2 regions of the Nonomuraea sp. NPDC050153 genome follow, and region 2 is predicted to be linked to the other one. Evidence: riboswitches for the same ligand, from Rfam matches in the RefSeq annotation. Region 2 holds a riboswitch; the other holds the start of a gene.

Region 1 (8,374 bases), on a different contig from region 2:
GCGGCGCGCCCTGACGGCGGCCGTCGACGCCGTGGCGGCGGAGCTGGCGCTGACCGCGGTGCTCGACCGGCGGGTGAGCGTGCTCTCCGGCGGCCAGCAGCGCCGCGCGCAGGCCGCCACCGCCCTCCTCCCGGACCCGGACGTGCTCCTCCTCGACGAGCCCACGGCGGGCGCCGACCCCCAGACCCGCACCGCGCTCCTGGCGGCGGTGCGCCGCCGGGCGGACGGCGGCGCGGCGGTCGTCTACTGCACGCACTACCTGCCCGAGCTCGCGGAGCTGAACGCCACGATCGCCGTCGCGCGGAGCGGGCGGGTGATCGCCAGGGGCACGGGCGCCGAGCTGCTCAAGGGGCTGCCCGGCGAGGTCCGCGTCACCCTGGACGACGGCGAGATCACGGTCTCGACCACCGACCCCACCGCCACCCTGGCCGCCCTGCTGCGCGACCTCGACCGCCCGGTACGCGGCATCGACATCCGCCAGCCGTCGCTCGACGACCTCTACAAGGAGCTGGCCGATGTCGCGTGAGCCGTCGACAAGCCGCCGGCTGATGCCGCGGGAGACGTTGCACCGCATCGGCGTGCTGGCCGCGCACAACGTGCTCCTGCGCCGGCGCGACCCGGCCCACCTGGTCAGCTACCTGGTCATGCCCATGGTCCTCATGCTCGTCTTCAAGTCCATGTTGGGCGAGCCCGTCCAGGTCGTGACGGGCCTGCTGGTCATGTTCTCGGTCCTGTCGATGGCCGACGTGGCCATGGCCGGCCTCACCGAGCGCGCCTGGCACACCTGGGACCGTCTCAGGGCCACCGGGGCCCGCGTCCCCGAGATCATGATCGGCAAGGCTCTGCCGGTGTTCGCCGTGCTGATCCTGCAGCAGGTCGTGCTGCTCGCGTACGGGATTGTGGCGGTCGGACTGCGGCCGGCCGGGCCGGTGTGGCCGCTGGCGCCGGCCGTGGCGGCGTGGTGCTTCGCGCTGCTCGGCGTGGGCACGGCACTGGCCGGGGTGGTGCGCAGCCAGGGGGAGCTGAGCACGCTCTGCAACATCGCGGCGCTGGCGGTCAGCGCGCTGGGCGGCGCGCTGGTGCCGTACGCGATGATGCCCGCCTGGGCGCAGGCCATCGCGCCGATCTCGCCCGGATACTGGGCGACCACCATGCTCCAGGCCGCTGTCAGGGGTGACGTCGCGGGCACGGCCCGCCCCGCGGCCGTCCTCGTCGGGCTCGGTCTCGCCGCCGGAGCCTTCGCCTGGTGGCGGTTCAGCAGGGGTTGGGGCCGCGACAGCCTGCTCTAGGCAGTCCTTTGAGTTAATTCCTGCCCGATTTCGGGCAGGATGTTGAAGTGTCTCGTTCCAGATGCGTAGTGTCCTCGTCTGTGTCCCCGGCACGACATCCCTACGAAGATCTCATCGTCCACCTCACCGAGACGAGCCCGCTGGGCCCGGGTGAGGCGGCGAAGGTGGTCGCCGACGTGCTGTCGTACTTCTCCGAGTCCGTCGAGGAGTACGTCCGCCGCAGGCACGCCGAGCTGAAGACGGTCGGCCACACCAACGACGAGATCTTCCCCAGGATCGCGGCCGAATTACGCGGTCGGCGGGTCGCGGCACCGGAGCTGTCCCTGCGGCAGCTGCGCAGGATCGTCTATGGATAAAAGAGGAGACCTCGATGTGCGGAATCGTGGCTTACGTCGGTCCGCGGGACGCGGCGCCCATCCTGCTGGAAGGGTTGCAGCGGCTGGAGTACCGCGGGTACGACTCGGCCGGGGTCGTGGTGTCCAACCGGGGGCTCAAGCTGCGCAAGGTCAAGGGCCGCGTCGCGGACCTGGCCAAGGTCGTGCCGGCCAGGTTCAAGGGCACCCTGGGCATCGGGCACACCCGGTGGGCCACGCACGGCGTCCCGAGTGACGAGAACGCCCATCCGCACCTGTCCGGCGACGAGCGCATCGCGGTCGTGCACAACGGCATCATCGAGAACGCCGGCGAGCTGCGCGCCAAGCTGGAGGCCGACGGCGTGGTGTTCGCCTCCGAGACGGACACCGAGGTGCTCGCGCACCTGATCGCCCGCGCCGCCGACGAGAACGACTCCCTGGAGGAGGCGGTCAGGAAGACGCTCAAGAGCATCGTCGGCACGTACGGCATCGCGGTCATCGACCGCGAGCGGCCCGGCGAGGTGGTCGTGGCGCGCAACGGCAGCCCGATCGTGCTGGGCATCGGCGAGAAGGAGATGTTCGCCGCATCCGACGTGGCCGCGCTCGTCCGCTACACCCGCCAGGTCGTGCACCTGGAGGACGGCGAGCTGGCCGTGCTCAAGGCCGACGGCTTCCACACCTTCGCCAGCGACGCCCGCGAGACCGCCAAGGAGCCGCTGACCGTCGACTGGGACGCCGGCCACTACGACACCGGCGGCTACGAGCACTACCTGCTCAAGGAGATCTCCGAGCAGCCCGAGACGATCACCCGCACGATGAGCGGCCGGCTCGACGAGCGTTTCCACGTGGCCCACCTCGGCGGCCTGAACATGGACGCCCGCGAGACGCGGAGCTTCCGCCGGGTGAAGATCATCGGGTGCGGGTCCGCGTACTACTCGGGGCAGATCGGGGCGCAGCTCATCGAGGAGCTGGCCCGCATCCCGTCCGACGCCGAGCCCGCCAGCGAGTTCCGCTACCGCAACCCGGTCGTCGACCCCGACACGCTCTACGTCGCCATCAGCCAGTCGGGCGAGACGTACGACACGCTCGCCGCCGTGCAGGAGCTCAAGCGCAAGGGCGGCCGCGTCATCGGCATCGTCAACGCGGTCGGCAGCGCCATCGCCCGCGAGGTGGACGGTGGCATCTACCTGCACGCCGGCCCCGAGGTCTCGGTGGCCTCGACCAAGGCGTTCACCTCGACGTCGCTGGCGTTCGCGCTGCTCGCGCTGCACCTGGGCCGGGTGCGCGACCTGTCACCCGCCGACGGGCGGCGCATCGTGGAGGGCCTGCGCAGGCTGCCGGGGCAGATCGAGGAGATCCTCACCCAGAGCGACAAGATCGCCGAGCTGGCGCAGAAGTACGCCAAGCACCCGAGCATGATGTTCGTGGGCCGCGTGCGCGGCTACCCGGTGGCCAGGGAGGGCGCGCAGAAGCTCAAGGAGATCTCCTACGTGCACGCCGAGGCGTATCCGGCCAGCGAGCTGAAGCACGGGCCGCTCGCCCTGATCGGCCCCGACATGCCGACGGTCGCCATCGTCCCCGACGACGAGCTGCTTGACAAGAACCTCACCACGCTGGGCGAGATCCGCGCCCGTGGCGGACAGGTGCTCATGGTCGGCCACCGCGAACCCGACGCCAAGCTGGCCGACGACGCGATCGTGATCCCCAGGAACGAGATCGAGCTGGACCCGATCCTGCTCACGATCCCGCTCCAGCTGCTCGCGTACTATGCGGCGGTGGCGCTGGGCCGGGATGTGGACAAGCCTCGCAATCTCGCCAAGAGCGTCACGGTTGAATAAACAGGCTAATTTGGCCTCAAACCTCGTTATCTTGCTGCGGACGGCATAAATTCGATACGTGCGGCAGTTCGACCCTGAGAGGCCCAATCTCGCACGCATGTACGACTACATGCTCGGCGGGAAGGACAACTTCGCGGTCGACCGCCAGGCCATCGAGCAGCTCGCCGAGCTGATCCCGGAGGCGGTCCCGCTGGCCCGCGCGAACCGGGCCTTCCTGCAGCGTGCCGTGCGTTACGTGGCCGCCGGCGGGGTGCGGCAGCTCCTCGACCTGGGCAGCGGGCTGCCGACCCAGGGCAGCGCGCACGAGGTGGCGCCCGAGGCCCGGGTCGTCTACGTCGACCATGATCCGGTCGTCGCCGCACACGCCGCAGCCCTGCTCGGACGCTCGAGCAGGGCTGCTTTCGTCGAGGCGGACCTCCTGGACCCCGAGGCGGTGCTGGCGCGGGCGGGCGGGTTCCTGGACCTGCGCGAGCCGGTCGGGGTGCTGCTCGTGTCGATCCTGCACTTCCTGCCGGACTCGGCGCGGCCCCGGGAGGCGGTGGCCGCGCTGCGCGAGCGGCTGGCGCCGGGCAGCTACCTGGTGATCACCCACGCCACCTCGATGGGCCGCCTGGAGGACGGGCAGCGCTACCGGGGCGCCTCCTCGGACGACCCGGGCGGCGGCACCGACCGCACGCCCGCCGAGATCCGCGCCTTCTTCGGCGACTTCCCGCTGGAGCCGCCCGGCCTGGTGCAGGCCGTCGACTGGCGTCCCGACCGGCCCAAGCTGGTGGGAGACTGGTCGCTGCCGTCGTCCCTGATGGCCGGGGTGGGCAAGAAGCCTTTGTGAGAGATATGTGTATCTCTGCGTATTGTGTCGATAACCTGGAGTAAGCGGTCGCTCGCGAAACTCGGGGGAGAGGCACATGCGCCGTCGGCGGTTCTTCGCATGGGGGCTGGGCCTGGCCGCGTGCGCGACAGGCTGCGGGACGGAGCGCTTCGCCGGGAGCGCGGCAGGCCCGCGCGCCAGGTTCTCGATCAATCCTCAGGGGCGCCGCTGGACGCGCGTCGGGCAGGCGTTCGCGGGCGCGGCCCGGGCGGCCGGATACGAGACCGGCGGGGGCACCAGGATCACGGTGACCGGCCTGCCCGCGCTGGCCGCCGCCGAGCTGAACAACGGCCAGACCCTCCTCGACACCGCCACCCCCCTGTCCAGGCTCAGCGGCGAGGTCGAGGTCGTGGTCGTGCCCGCGACGTCGCCGTTCAAGGACTTCGAGGACTTCGGCGCCCACCTGCTCGCTCGTCCCGGCCAGACGCGGCTCGCGGGCGGACCCGAGGGCGAGCCCGACCACCTGCTGTTCGGCCTGATCGCCAGGGGGCTCGGCGTCGACACCCGCCAGCTCGCCTACACCGGCTACCTCAGCAGCCAGGAGGCCGTCACCGAGCTGCTGTCCGGCAAGGCCGCGGCGGCCGCGGGCCCGCTGGCCGACTGGCGCGCGAGCATCAAGGCCGGCCGGGTCAGGGCCCTCGCGGTGTCCTCGGCCAGGCGGGTGCCGGGCCTGGACGCGCCGACGCTGCTGGAGTCCGGCGTACGGGTCGACTTCGCGGACTGGTCGGCGGCCTTCGGCCCCGAGAACATGCCGGACGAGATCCGCGAAACGGCCGTCCGCATGTGCGAGGACGTGACCGGCTCGGCCGACTGGGAGGCCGCCTGCCGGTCCGAGGGCTGGATCTCGATCCCGCTCGGCGGCGACGACTTCAAGCTGTGGCTGGGCTCCGAGGTCGAGCGCACCCGCGCCGTCCTGCGGGATCTCGGTTTGGTCGACACCACAAAGGCCACAACATGCTGGGGTAGTTGCGGGAACGGCCACTAGATGTAGGATCCTGGTCGTCGCTGGTTCGCCTCCCCGGAGGCGGAGCAAAAGGGAACCCGGTGCGATTCCGGGGCTGCCCCGCAGCGGTGAGCGGGAACGACCGCCGTCATGTGCACTGGAGCGATCTGGGAAGCGACGGCCAGTAGGAGCGAGTTACGCGCGCCCGCGAGCCCGAAGACCTGCCAGCGCCGTGCCGGGCCGCCCGCCCGGCATGAAGTGACCATGGCCTCGCGGGAGGGCCGGGGAGCGAAACGGCCGGTGGGTGATCCGCGCCGCCGTGCTCTCGCGCGCCCTCACGGGGGATGAGCTCGCGAGGAGAGAGCACGTGACGCAGATCATCGAGATCGACCGTCGTCTGGCCATCGAGGAGGCCGCCGCCCGGGTCATCGCCGATCCGGCCAACTCCCGGATCGCCGCCCGGCTCCTGGCCGAGGAGATCGCCGACGAGGCCGCCGCGCACGGGGTGCGGACGTTCTCCGAGTCCATCGCCGCCACCCACGCGGCCGGGCTGATCCAGGACGGGCTGGCGGAGTTCGTCGCCGCGCACGCCGCCGAGCTGGACGCGCTGGTCTCGGCGGAGGCGGACGACCGGTTCGAGTATTTCGGGTTGCGCACCGTCTACGACCGCTACCTGCTGCGCCACCCCGAGACGAGGGCGGTGCTGGAGCGCCCGCAGCACTTCTTCCTGCGCGTGGCCTGCGGCCTGTCGGAGTCGGTGGCGGAGGCCGCCGAGCTCTACGCGCTCATGTCCACGCTGTCGTACCTGCCCAGCTCGCCCACGCTGTTCAACTCGGGCGCGCGCCGCCCGCAGCTGTCGTCGTGCTTCCTGCTCGACTCGCCGCGCGACGAGCTGGAGGCGATCTACGACCGGTACGGCCAGGTGGCGCGGCTGTCGAAGTACGCCGGAGGCATCGGCATCGCCTGGACCCGGGTGCGCTCGCGCGGCTCCCTGATCCGGGGCACGAACGGCCACTCCAACGGCATCGTCCCCTGGCTGCGCACGCTCGACTCCTCCGTCGCGGCCGTCAACCAGGGCGGGCGGCGCAAGGGCGCGGCCTGCGTCTACCTGGAGACCTGGCACGCCGACATCGAGGAGTTCCTGGAGCTGCGCGACAACACCGGCGAGGACGCCCGCCGCACCCACAACCTGAACCTGGCCAACTGGGTGCCCGACGAGTTCATGCGCCGGGTGGAGGCGGACGAGGTCTGGTCGCTGTTCGACCCGAAGGAGGTGCCCGACCTCACCGACCTGTACGGCGACGCGTTCACGCGGGCGTACCGCGCGTACGAGGCAGCCGGGCGCCACCTCCGGCAGATCCCGGCCAGGACCCTGTACGGCCGGATGATGCGCACGCTCGCCCAGACCGGGAACGGCTGGATGACGTTCAAGGACGCCGCCAACCGCACCTCCAACCAGACCGGCCGCCCCGGGAACGTCATCCACCTGTCGAACCTGTGCACCGAGATCCTCGAGGTCACCAGCGACGCCGAGACGGCCGTCTGCAACCTCGGCTCGGTCAACCTGGCCACCCACCTGCTCGACGGCGAGGTGGACTGGGACCGGCTGCGCACCACCGTGCGCACGGCCGTGCGCTTCCTGGACCGGACCATCGACCTGGGCTTCTACCCGACGCCCGAGGCCGAGGCGGCGAACAAGCGCTGGCGGCCCATCGGGCTCGGCGTCATGGGCCTGGCCGACGTGTTCTTCACGCTGCGGCTGCCGTTCGACTCGCCCGAGGCGCTGGAGCTGTCGACCAGGGTGGCCGAGGAGATCGCGCTGGCCGCGTACGACACCTCCGCCGACCTGGCGGCCGAGCGCGGCCGGCACCCGTCGTACGCCGAGACGCGGGCGGCCGGGGGAGTGCTGCACCCGGACCACTACGTCACGAGCACCGAGCGCTGGGACGCCGTGCGGGAGAAGATCGCCCGCACCGGACTGCGCAACTCGCTCATGATCGCCATCGCGCCGACCGCCACGATCGCCTCCATCGCCGGCTGCTACGAGTGCATCGAGCCGCAGGTGTCCAACGTGTTCAAGCGCGAGACGCTGTCGGGCGAGTTCCTGCAGGTCAACCGGTATCTGGTGGCCGACCTGCAGGCGCGCGGGCTGTGGACGCAGCAGATGCGCGACGACATCAAGCGGGCCGACGGCTCGGTCCAGACGATCCCCGGCGTCCCCGACGACCTCAAGGTGCTCTACCGCACCGCCTGGGAGCTGCCGCAGAAGGCGCTGATCGACCTGGCCGCCGCGCGCCAGCCGTACATCGACCAGTCCCAGTCCCTGAACCTCTTCATGGCCAGCCCGACCATCGGCAAGCTCTCGTCGATGTACGCCTACGCCTGGAAGCGGGGCCTGAAGACCACGTACTACCTGCGCTCCCGGCCCGCCACCCGCATCGCCCAGACCACCGTCCAGGCGGCGGCCCCGGCCGTCCCGGCGGCCGTCGCGGAGGCGCTCGCCTGCTCCCTGGAGAACCCCGAGACCTGCGAAGCCTGCCAGTAAGGAGACTGTTGTGCTGCTCGACCCCGGTATGGACCTCACCCTGCGGCCCATGCGCTACCCCGACTTCTACGAACGCTACCGCGCGGCCATCCGCAACACGTGGACCGTCGAGGAGGTGGACCTCCACTCCGACCTCGCCGACCTGGCCAAGATGACGCCGCAGGAGCGGCACCTGATCAACCGGCTGGTCGCGTTCTTCGCCACCGGCGACTCCATCGTGGCCAACAACCTCGTGCTCAACCTCTACCAGCACGTCAACGCCCCCGAGGCGCGTCTCTACCTCAGCAGGCAGCTGTTCGAGGAGGCCGTGCACGTCCAGTTCTATCTGACCCTGCTGGACACGTACCTGCCGGACCCTGACGAAAGGGTGAAGGCGTTCGCCGCGATCAACCACATTCCCTCGATCCGCGACAAGGCGGAGTTCTGCTTCAAGTGGATCGACTCGATCAACGAGTTGCAGCGCCTGGAGACCCAGGACGAGCGCCGGCGTTTCCTCCTGAACCTCATCTGCTTCGCCGCCTGCATCGAGGGCCTGTTC
Region 2 (8,374 bases):
GCGGGCCCGGACGACCACGGAGGGCGACCAGTCCAGGTCGGCCACGAGGTCGGTCATGCCGCAGGCGTGGATCATCCGCACCGCCACCTGCGCGACCTCGGGCGGCATCCCGGTGAGGTCGGTCTCGGCACGGATGGTCGCGAACGAGCGCCGGTAGATCTCGGCCCCGTCGCGGATGTAGTCGCTCACTGCTGCCTTTCCTGGTATCCGTCGCCGGTGGCGACCATCTGGACGACCCGGCCGCGCGGCAACCCGCAGCGCCGCTCGCAACCGGCCCAATGCACGGGCGTCGCCGGAGGGCCGTCCAGCGTCGCCACCCAGCGCCGCGCGTCCTCCTGGACGTCGGCGAGGGACTTTGCGCAGCCCGGACGGCCGGTGCAGGCGCTCACTCCGGCCCACGGCGAGGCCGGGTCGGTCACCAGCCCGGCCGCCGCCAGCACCCGCGCCGCCTGGTCGGCCGCGGCGGGCGACAGGTCGAGCAGCACGACGGTCCGCCACGGCGTGAACCGGACGGGCACGCCGGTGGTGTGCTCCGAATCGTTCGCCTCGGCCGCTGCGGCGACGGCGAGCGCCTGGGCGGCGGACAGCCGTCCGAGCGGCACCACGACCTCCAGCGCCACCCGCCCGTCCCGCTGCCCTACACGCCCCGCGCGGGCGGAGGTGCCGGTGGCATGCGCGCAGGTGCCGGTGGTGTCGAGGCGGGTGGCGCGACGGGCGGGGGTGTCCGTGGCGTGGAGGCGGGTGGCGATGCGGGCCGGGCCGTTCTCCAGTTCCGCGATCCGCCACGCGCCCCCGTCCGCCGCGGCGCTCTCCCGTTCGTCGAGGAACGCCTCTGCGGCGGCGACCATGCGGCCGGCGGCGGCGTCCGCCCTCACGGCGAGCCCGGCGTCCACGCCCGCCAGCAGCAGCCGCCCGTCAATGAACGTGACGTCGGCCCCGAGCGCGAGCATGTCGCCGCCGCCGTCGTCCACCGCGAACAGGAACCGTCCCGGCAGCCCGGCCAGGCGCGGCCGCCCGCACAACGCCCGGTCCAGCGCCTCCACCAGGGGCTGCGGGTCCAGCAGGCCCGTGCGGCCGCCCAGCGGCGAGGCCACGATGTTGCGCACGCGCTCGTGCGCCGCCGACGGCAGCAGGCCGGCGGCGGCGATCCGCTCGGCGAAGGCGGCGGGCGAACGCAGGCCGCGCACCTGGACGTTCGCCCGGGAGGTCAGCTCGATCACGCCCGAGCCGAGGTCGGCCGCGCAGGCGGCCAGCTCGCGGAGCCGGACGGGCGAGATCGCGCCGCCGGGCAGGCGGACCCGGGCCATCGGGCCGTCGGCGGCCTCGTGCACCTGTAGCGCCCCCGGACAGGCGTCGGGACGCAAACGTCCGGAAAAGTCGGCTATGGACACGATGAGGATGGTAACGCCACTTCTGGCGGAGGTCGCCCGTGTCGTAGGCTCCTCCTAGGCGATGGCTAGGGAGGAAGCCGGTGTGAATCCGGCGCGGTCCCGCCACTGTGACCGGGGAGCGAACCCCACCGCAGGCCACTGCCCGGCGACGGGTGGGAAGGCCGGGGTGAGCGCTGATCCGGGAGTCAGGAGACTCCAGCCGTCGCGACACCCACGACCGGGGCGAGGACCCCGAGGGAGGATGACGCCGTGCCTGGCGACAGCCGTACCGTCCTGCTGCTCTCGACCTCCGACACCGACCTGCTGAGCGCTCGTTCGAGCGGTGCCGCCTACCGGTTGGGCAACCCGGCCCGGCTGCCGGTCGAGGACCTGCCCGCCCTGCTGGAGGGCGTCGACCTGGTCGTGGTACGCCTGCTCGGCGGCCGGCGCGCCTGGGAGGAGGGCCTGGACGCGCTGCTGGCCGGCCCCCGTCCGGTGGTGGTCCTGGGCGGCGAGCAGGCTCCGGACGCCGAGCTGATGGAGCTGTCCACGGTCAGCGGCAAGGTCAGCGGCGGCGTCTGCGCCGAGGCCCACGCCTACCTGGCCCACGGCGGGCCGCCGAACCTGGCCGAACTGCACGCGTTCCTGTCGGACACGGTGCTGCTGACCGGGCGCGGGTTCGCGCCGCCGGAGCCCACGCCCTCCTGGGGGCTGCTGGAGCGCGCGGCACGGCCCGGACAGGGGCCCGGACAGGAGCCCGGACAGGGGCCCGTGATCGGGGTGCTCTACTACCGGGCGCACCACCTGGCGGGCAACACCGCGTTCGTGGAGACGCTCTGCGCGGCCGTCGAGGAGGCGGGCGGGCAGGCGCTGCCGGTGTTCTGCTCCTCCCTGCGCACCGCCGAGCCCGAGCTGCTCGACACGCTGCGCGCCGCCGACGCGCTGGTGGTGACCGTACTGGCGGCGGGCGGCTCGCGCCCCGCGACGGCCGGCGCGGGCGGCGACGACGAGGCGTGGGACGTGGGCGCGCTGGCCGCGCTCGACGTGCCGATCCTGCAGGGGCTCTGCCTGACCACCAGCAGGCAGGCATGGGAGGAGAACGACGACGGGCTGTCGCCGCTGGACGCCGCCTCGCAGGTGGCCATCCCGGAGTTCGACGGGCGGATCATCACGGTGCCGTTCTCGTTCAAGGAGATCGACCCCGAGGGGCTGACCGTCTACGTCGCCGACCCCGAGCGGGCCGCCCGGGTGGCGGGCATCGCGGTGCGGCACGGGCTGCTCCGCCACACGCCGCCCGCCGAGCGCCGCCTGGTCGTCATGCTGTCGGCGTACCCGACCAAGCACTCCCGGGTGGGCAACGCGGTCGGCCTGGACACCCCGGCCAGCACCGTCAAGCTGCTGGCCAGGCTCGCCGAGGCCGGCTACGACCTGGGCGAGAGCTTCCCCGGCGTGGCCGAGCAGGACGGCGACGCGCTCATCCACGCGCTGATCGCCGCCGGCGGCCAGGACCAGGACTGGCTGACCGAGGAGCACCTGGCGGGCAATCCGGTGCGCATCTCCGCCGCGTCCTACGAGCGCTGGTACCGGACCCTGCCCGAGGACCTGCGGACGGAGATGGAGCGGCACTGGGGGCCGCCGCCGGGCGAGCTGTTCGTGCACGAGGGCGAGCACGGAAAGGACATCGTGCTGGCGGCGCTGCGGGCCGGGAACCTGGTGGTGATGGTGCAGCCGCCGCGCGGCTTCGGCGAGAACCCGATCGCCATCTACCACGACCCCGAGCTGCCGCCCAGCCACCACTACCTGGCCGCCTACCGCTGGTTGTCGGCGGAGTTCGCCGCGCACGCGATGGTGCACGTGGGCAAGCACGGCAACCTGGAGTGGCTGCCGGGCAAGTCGGCGGGCATGTCCGCCTCGTGCGGCACCGACGCGGCCGTCGGCGACCTGCCGCTGGTCTACCCGTTCCTGGTGAACGACCCGGGCGAGGGCACGCAGGCCAAGCGGCGGGCGCACGCCGTGCTGGTGGACCACCTGGTGCCGCCGATGGCGCGGGCGGAGACGTACGGCGACATCGCCCGGCTGGAGCAGCTGCTCGACGAGCACGCCACGATCGCGGCCATGGACCCGGCCAAGCTGCCCGCGATCCGGGCGCAGATCTGGACGCTGATCCAGGCCGCCCGGCTCGACCACGATCTGGGGCTGGCGGACCGGCCGCACGACAGCGAGTTCGACGACTTCATCCTGCACGTGGACGGCTGGCTGTGCGAGGTCAAGGACGCGCAGATCCGCGACGGCCTGCACGTGCTCGGGCAGGCGCCGGCCGGGCAGGTGCGCGTGGACCTGGTTCTGGCGATGCTGCGCGCCCGGCAGATGTGGTCGGGCCGCGAGACGCTGCCCGGCCTGCGCGAGGCGCTCGGCCTGGCCGAGGACGGCACGGCGGGGCTCGGCAACGTCGACCGGGCCGAGGCGACCGCCCGAGCCCTGGTGGAGGCCATGGAGGAACGCGGCTGGGCGGCGGAGGCGGCGGCGGAGATCACGCGCGAGTTGCCCGGCGAGCGGCGCGACCTGGTGACGCGGGTTCTCGAGTTCGCCGCCACCGAGATGGTCCCGCGCCTGGCCCGCACCACCGACGAGCTCGACCATGTCCTGCACGCCCTGGACGGCGGCTACGTCCCCGCCGGGCCGAGCGGCTCCCCGCTGCGCGGCCTGGTCAACGTGCTGCCGACCGGCCGGAACTTCTACTCCGTCGATCCCCGCGCGATCCCGAGCCGGCTGGCCTGGGAGACCGGCCAGGCCATGGCCGAGTCGCTGCTGGAGCGCTACCGGTCCGACACCGGCGAGTGGCCGCGTTCGGTGGGGCTGTCCGTCTGGGGCACCAGCGCCATGCGGACGGCGGGGGACGACGTGGCCGAGGTGCTGGCCCTGCTCGGCATCCGCCCCGAATGGGACGAGGCCTCGCGGCGGGTCACGTCCCTGGAGCCGATCCCGCTCGCCGAGCTGGGCCGTCCCAGGATCGACGTGACGGTGCGCATCAGCGGGTTCTTCCGCGACGCGTTCCCGCACGTGGTGGCCATGCTCGACGACGCCGTACGGCTGGCCGCCGCCCTGGACGAGCCCGACGAGGACAACTACGTGCGCGCCCACGTGGCCGCGAGCGGCGGCGACGAGCGCCGGGCGACCATGCGCGTCTTCGGGTCGGCGCCGGGCGCGTACGGGGCCGGGCTGCTGCCCCTCATCGACAGCCGCAACTGGCGCGACGACGCCGACCTGGCCGAGGTGTACGCGGTGTGGGGCGGCTTCGCCTACGGCCGCGACCTCGACGGCGTGGCCGCCCGCCCGCAGATGGAGGACGCCTACCGAAGGATCGCGGTGGCCGCCAAGAACGTCGACACCCGCGAGCACGACATCGCCGACTCCGACGACTACTTCCAGTACCACGGCGGCATGATCGCCACCGTCCGCGCGCTGACCGGCCGGGCCCCGGCCGCGTACGTCGGCGACAGCACCCGCCCCGACGCCGTCCGCACCCGCACGCTGTCGGAGGAGACCGCGCGCGTCTTCCGCGCCAGGGTCGTCAACCCGCGCTGGCTGGCCGCGATGCGCCGCCACGGCTACAAGGGGGCCTTCGAGCTGGCCGCCACCGTCGACTACCTGTTCGGCTACGACGCCACGACCGGTGTCGTGGCCGACTGGATGTACGACAAGCTCACCGAGACGTACGTGCTCGACCCGGAGAACCAGGCGTTCATGGCGCAGTCGAACCCCTGGGCGCTGCACGGCATCGCCGAGCGCCTGCTGGAGGCCGCCGAGCGGGGCATGTGGCAGCACCCCGACCCGGAGATCCTGCGCGGCCTGCAGGAGGTCTACCTCAAGACCGAGGGCGACCTGGAGGACGACACCAGCCGCTGAGCCGCCACCGGCTGCCCGGCCCAGTGCAGGTGCAGGTAGGACGCGGTCACCAGGGCGTCGCCGAACCCGTCGGCGCCGTCAGGGGGGCCGCCCTCCCAGCGGAACAACGGCTCGCCGGTGTAGTCGACGGCGGTGCGGTGGAACTCGTGCCCCCGGAAGCGCTCGCCCCGCTCCGTCAGCGGCGAGCGCCTGAGCGCGACCGCGTCCCGGTAGCCGAGCGTCAGCTTCGCCGTCATCCGGGCCCGGCCCGGCACCCGGCCGCACATCCGCTGCCCGTCCAGCTCCTCGCACAGGTAGAGCAGCCCGGCGCACTCGGCGGCGATCGGCCCGCGGAAGGCCGCCACCTGCTCGCGCAGCGGCTCGTTGGCGGCCAACTCGGCGGCGTACACCTCGGGGAAGCCGCCGCCGATCACGAGCGCCGCGGTCCCGTCCGGCAGCCGCTCGTCCCGCAGCGGGTCGAACACCGCGACCTCCGCCCCGGCCGCCCGCAGCAGCTCGACGTGCTCGGCGTAGCCGAACGTGAACGCCGCCCCGCCCGCCACGGCCACCACCGGCCGGTCCTGCCGCTCCACCCGCGCGGGCTCCCAGGGGGTCGCCTCCAGCCGGGGAGCCGAGGCCGCCAGCCGCAGCAGCGCGTCGAGGTCGCACGAGCGGGACACCAGCGCGGCCAGCCGGTCCACCGAGGCCAGCGCCTCGGCCTCGCGCTCGGCGGCGGGCACCAGCCCCAGGTGCCGCGACGGCGTGGAGACGGCGTCGTCGCGGCGGATCGCCCCCAGCACCGGCACCCCTGCGGCGGCCAGCGCGGACCGGCACAGCTCCTCGTGCCGGTCCGAGCCCACCCGGTTCAGCACCACGCCGCCCACCCGCACCTGGGGGTCGAACGTGGCGAACCCGTGCACGACCGCCGCCACCGACCTGCTCTGCCGCGCCGCGTCCACCACCAGCACGACCGGCGCGTCCAGCAGCCGGGCCACGTGGGCGGTCGAGGCGAACTCCGTGTCCCCCTTGCCGTCGAACAGCCCCATCACGCCCTCGACCACCGCCACGTCGCACCCCGCCGCCCCGTGCAGGAACAGCGGCAGCACGCGCTCCTCCCCCACCAGCCACGGGTCCAGGTTGCGGCCGGGACGCCCGGTGGCCAGCGCGTGATAGCCCGGGTCGATGTAGTCGGGGCCCACCTTGTGCGGCGAGACCTTCAGCCCGCGCGCCCGCAGCGCCGCCATCAGCCCTGTGGCCACCGTCGTCTTGCCGCTGCCCGACGACGGCGCGGCGATGACGAGCCGGGGAACTACCACTCGATGCCCTTCTGCCCCTTCTGCCCGGTGTCCATGGGATGGCGAATCTTGCCCATCTCCGTCACCAGATCGGCCACCTCGATCAGCCGCTCGGGCGCGTCCCTGCCGGTGATCACCACGTGCTGGTTGCCGGGCCGCCCGGTGAGCGTGGCCACCACGTCGTCCAGCTCCAGCCAGCCCCACTTCAGCGGGTACGTGAACTCGTCCAGCACGTAGAACCGGTACGTCTCGGCCGCCAGATCCCGCTTGATCTGCTCCCACCCTTCACGGGCGTCGGCCGCGTGATCCTCCTCGGTGCCGGGCCGCTGGATCCACGACCAGCCCTCGCCCATCTTGTGCCAGGTCACCGAGCCGCCCTCGCCCGTCCCCCCGAGCACCTTCAGCGCCCGTTCCTCGCCGATGCGCCACTTGGCCGACTTCACGAACTGGAACACGCCGACCGGCCAGCCCTGGTTCCAGGCCCGCAGCGCCATCCCGAACGCCGCCGTCGACTTGCCCTTGCCGGGGCCGGTGTGCACGATCAGCAGCGGCCGGTTGCGGCGCTGCCTGGTGGTGAGGCCGTCGTCGGGCACGGCGGCGGGCTTTCCCTGCGGCATCGGTCAGACCGCCTTCCGGTGCTCACGCACGACCGACCCGAGGTCGGCCAGCTCATCGAGGGGGACGAGCCGCGCCCGCAGCCGGGCCGCCAGCCGGACCGCCAGGCCGAGCCGCACCGGGCCGCTCTCGCAGTCGACGACCACCGCGGCCGTGCCCTCCAGCAGCGCCGCCGCCCGGTCCACGTCGCCGCCCGCCGTGGCGCGCCCGTCCGTCACCACCACCAGCAGCGGCCGCCGCGCCGGGTCGCGCAGCCGCTCCACGCGCAGCACCTCGGCGGCGCGCACCAGCCCGGCCGCCAGCGGGGTGCGCCCACCGGTCGGCAGCGAGCGCAACCGCGCCGCGCCCGCCTCCACCGACGAGGTCGGCGGCAGCGCGACCACCGCGCCCCGGCCGCGGAAGGTGACCAGGCCGACCTTGTCCCGCCGCTGGTAGGCGTCGAGCAGCAGGCTGAGCACCGCGGTCTTGACCGCGGTCATCCGCCTGCGCGCCGCCATCGAGCCGCTCGCGTCCACCGCGAACAGCACGAGGTTGCCCTCCCTGCCCTCGCGCACCACCTCGCGCAGGTCGTCCTCGCGCAGCACCAGCCCGGGGCCGCGGCGCCCGCGCCGCTGCTGGTGGGGGGCCGCGGCCAGCACCGTCGCCGTCACGTGCAGGTCGCGCACGCGTCCGGCGGGGCGGCGCGCGCCGGTGGCCCGGCCGTGCGGGGTGCGCGAGCGCGACCGCCGTCCCGTCGCGCCCTCGCCGACCCCGGGCACCTCCAGCAACGGCACCCGGTACGGCGCCGCGACCCCGGCCACCCGCCCCTCTCCCGCGTCTCCGGGCGACGCCTGATCGGCCGGCCGCGGGTCATCAGCCTCCGTACCCGCACCCCCGGTCGCCTGTGACGCCACGTCGTCGGAGCTGGGGTACCTGCCATCGGACGGACGGTCCCACCGCCGCGCGCCATCCGGCTCGGGCCCGCGGCCGTCCGGCCCGCCTGCGGGGTCGCCTGCGGGGTCGCCGCCTTCGGAGTCGCCTGCCGGCGGGGCATCGCCTTCGGGGGCGCCGGGTGGCGGGGTGCCGTCTTCGGCCGACGCGGGCGAGCCCTCCGGCCCATCAGGTCCGGAAATATCAGGACCTCCGCCGTCGGGGTCGTCCGGGTCCTCGTCGTCCTGCGACGTCCGCGCCAGCAACTCGTCCAGCAGGGCCTCGTCCAGTCCGGGCGCG

What was found. A riboswitch is a leader RNA that binds a small molecule or an ion and turns the genes downstream of it on or off. The one in region 2 is predicted to bind cobalamin.
Region 1: another riboswitch for cobalamin. It lies ahead of ACIBQ1_RS56390 (ribonucleoside-diphosphate reductase subunit alpha); the one in region 2 lies ahead of cobN (cobaltochelatase subunit CobN).

Annotation. Positions count from the first base shown of each region.
Region 1 covers NZ_JBITJQ010000047.1:73,093-81,466, forward strand. The annotation lists gene ACIBQ1_RS56360 (ATP-binding cassette domain-containing protein) at 1-526, shown strand, start outside; gene ACIBQ1_RS56365 (ABC transporter permease) at 516-1,289, shown strand; gene ACIBQ1_RS56370 (hypothetical protein) at 1,370-1,645, shown strand; gene glmS (glutamine--fructose-6-phosphate transaminase (isomerizing)) at 1,660-3,480, shown strand; gene ACIBQ1_RS56380 (SAM-dependent methyltransferase) at 3,539-4,309, shown strand; gene ACIBQ1_RS56385 (Bug family tripartite tricarboxylate transporter substrate binding protein) at 4,386-5,333, shown strand; cobalamin riboswitch at 5,338-5,535, shown strand; gene ACIBQ1_RS56390 (ribonucleoside-diphosphate reductase subunit alpha) at 5,659-7,836, shown strand; gene ACIBQ1_RS56395 (ribonucleotide-diphosphate reductase subunit beta) at 7,847-8,374, shown strand, end outside.
Region 2 covers NZ_JBITJQ010000039.1:62,378-70,751, reverse strand. The annotation lists gene ACIBQ1_RS52465 (precorrin-8X methylmutase) at 1-189, opposite strand, end outside; gene cobG (precorrin-3B synthase) at 186-1,391, opposite strand; cobalamin riboswitch at 1,441-1,587, shown strand; gene cobN (cobaltochelatase subunit CobN) at 1,641-5,276, shown strand; gene ACIBQ1_RS52450 (cobyrinate a,c-diamide synthase) at 5,231-6,571, opposite strand; gene cobO (cob(I)yrinic acid a,c-diamide adenosyltransferase) at 6,565-7,167, opposite strand; gene ACIBQ1_RS52440 (VWA domain-containing protein) at 7,171-8,374, opposite strand, start outside.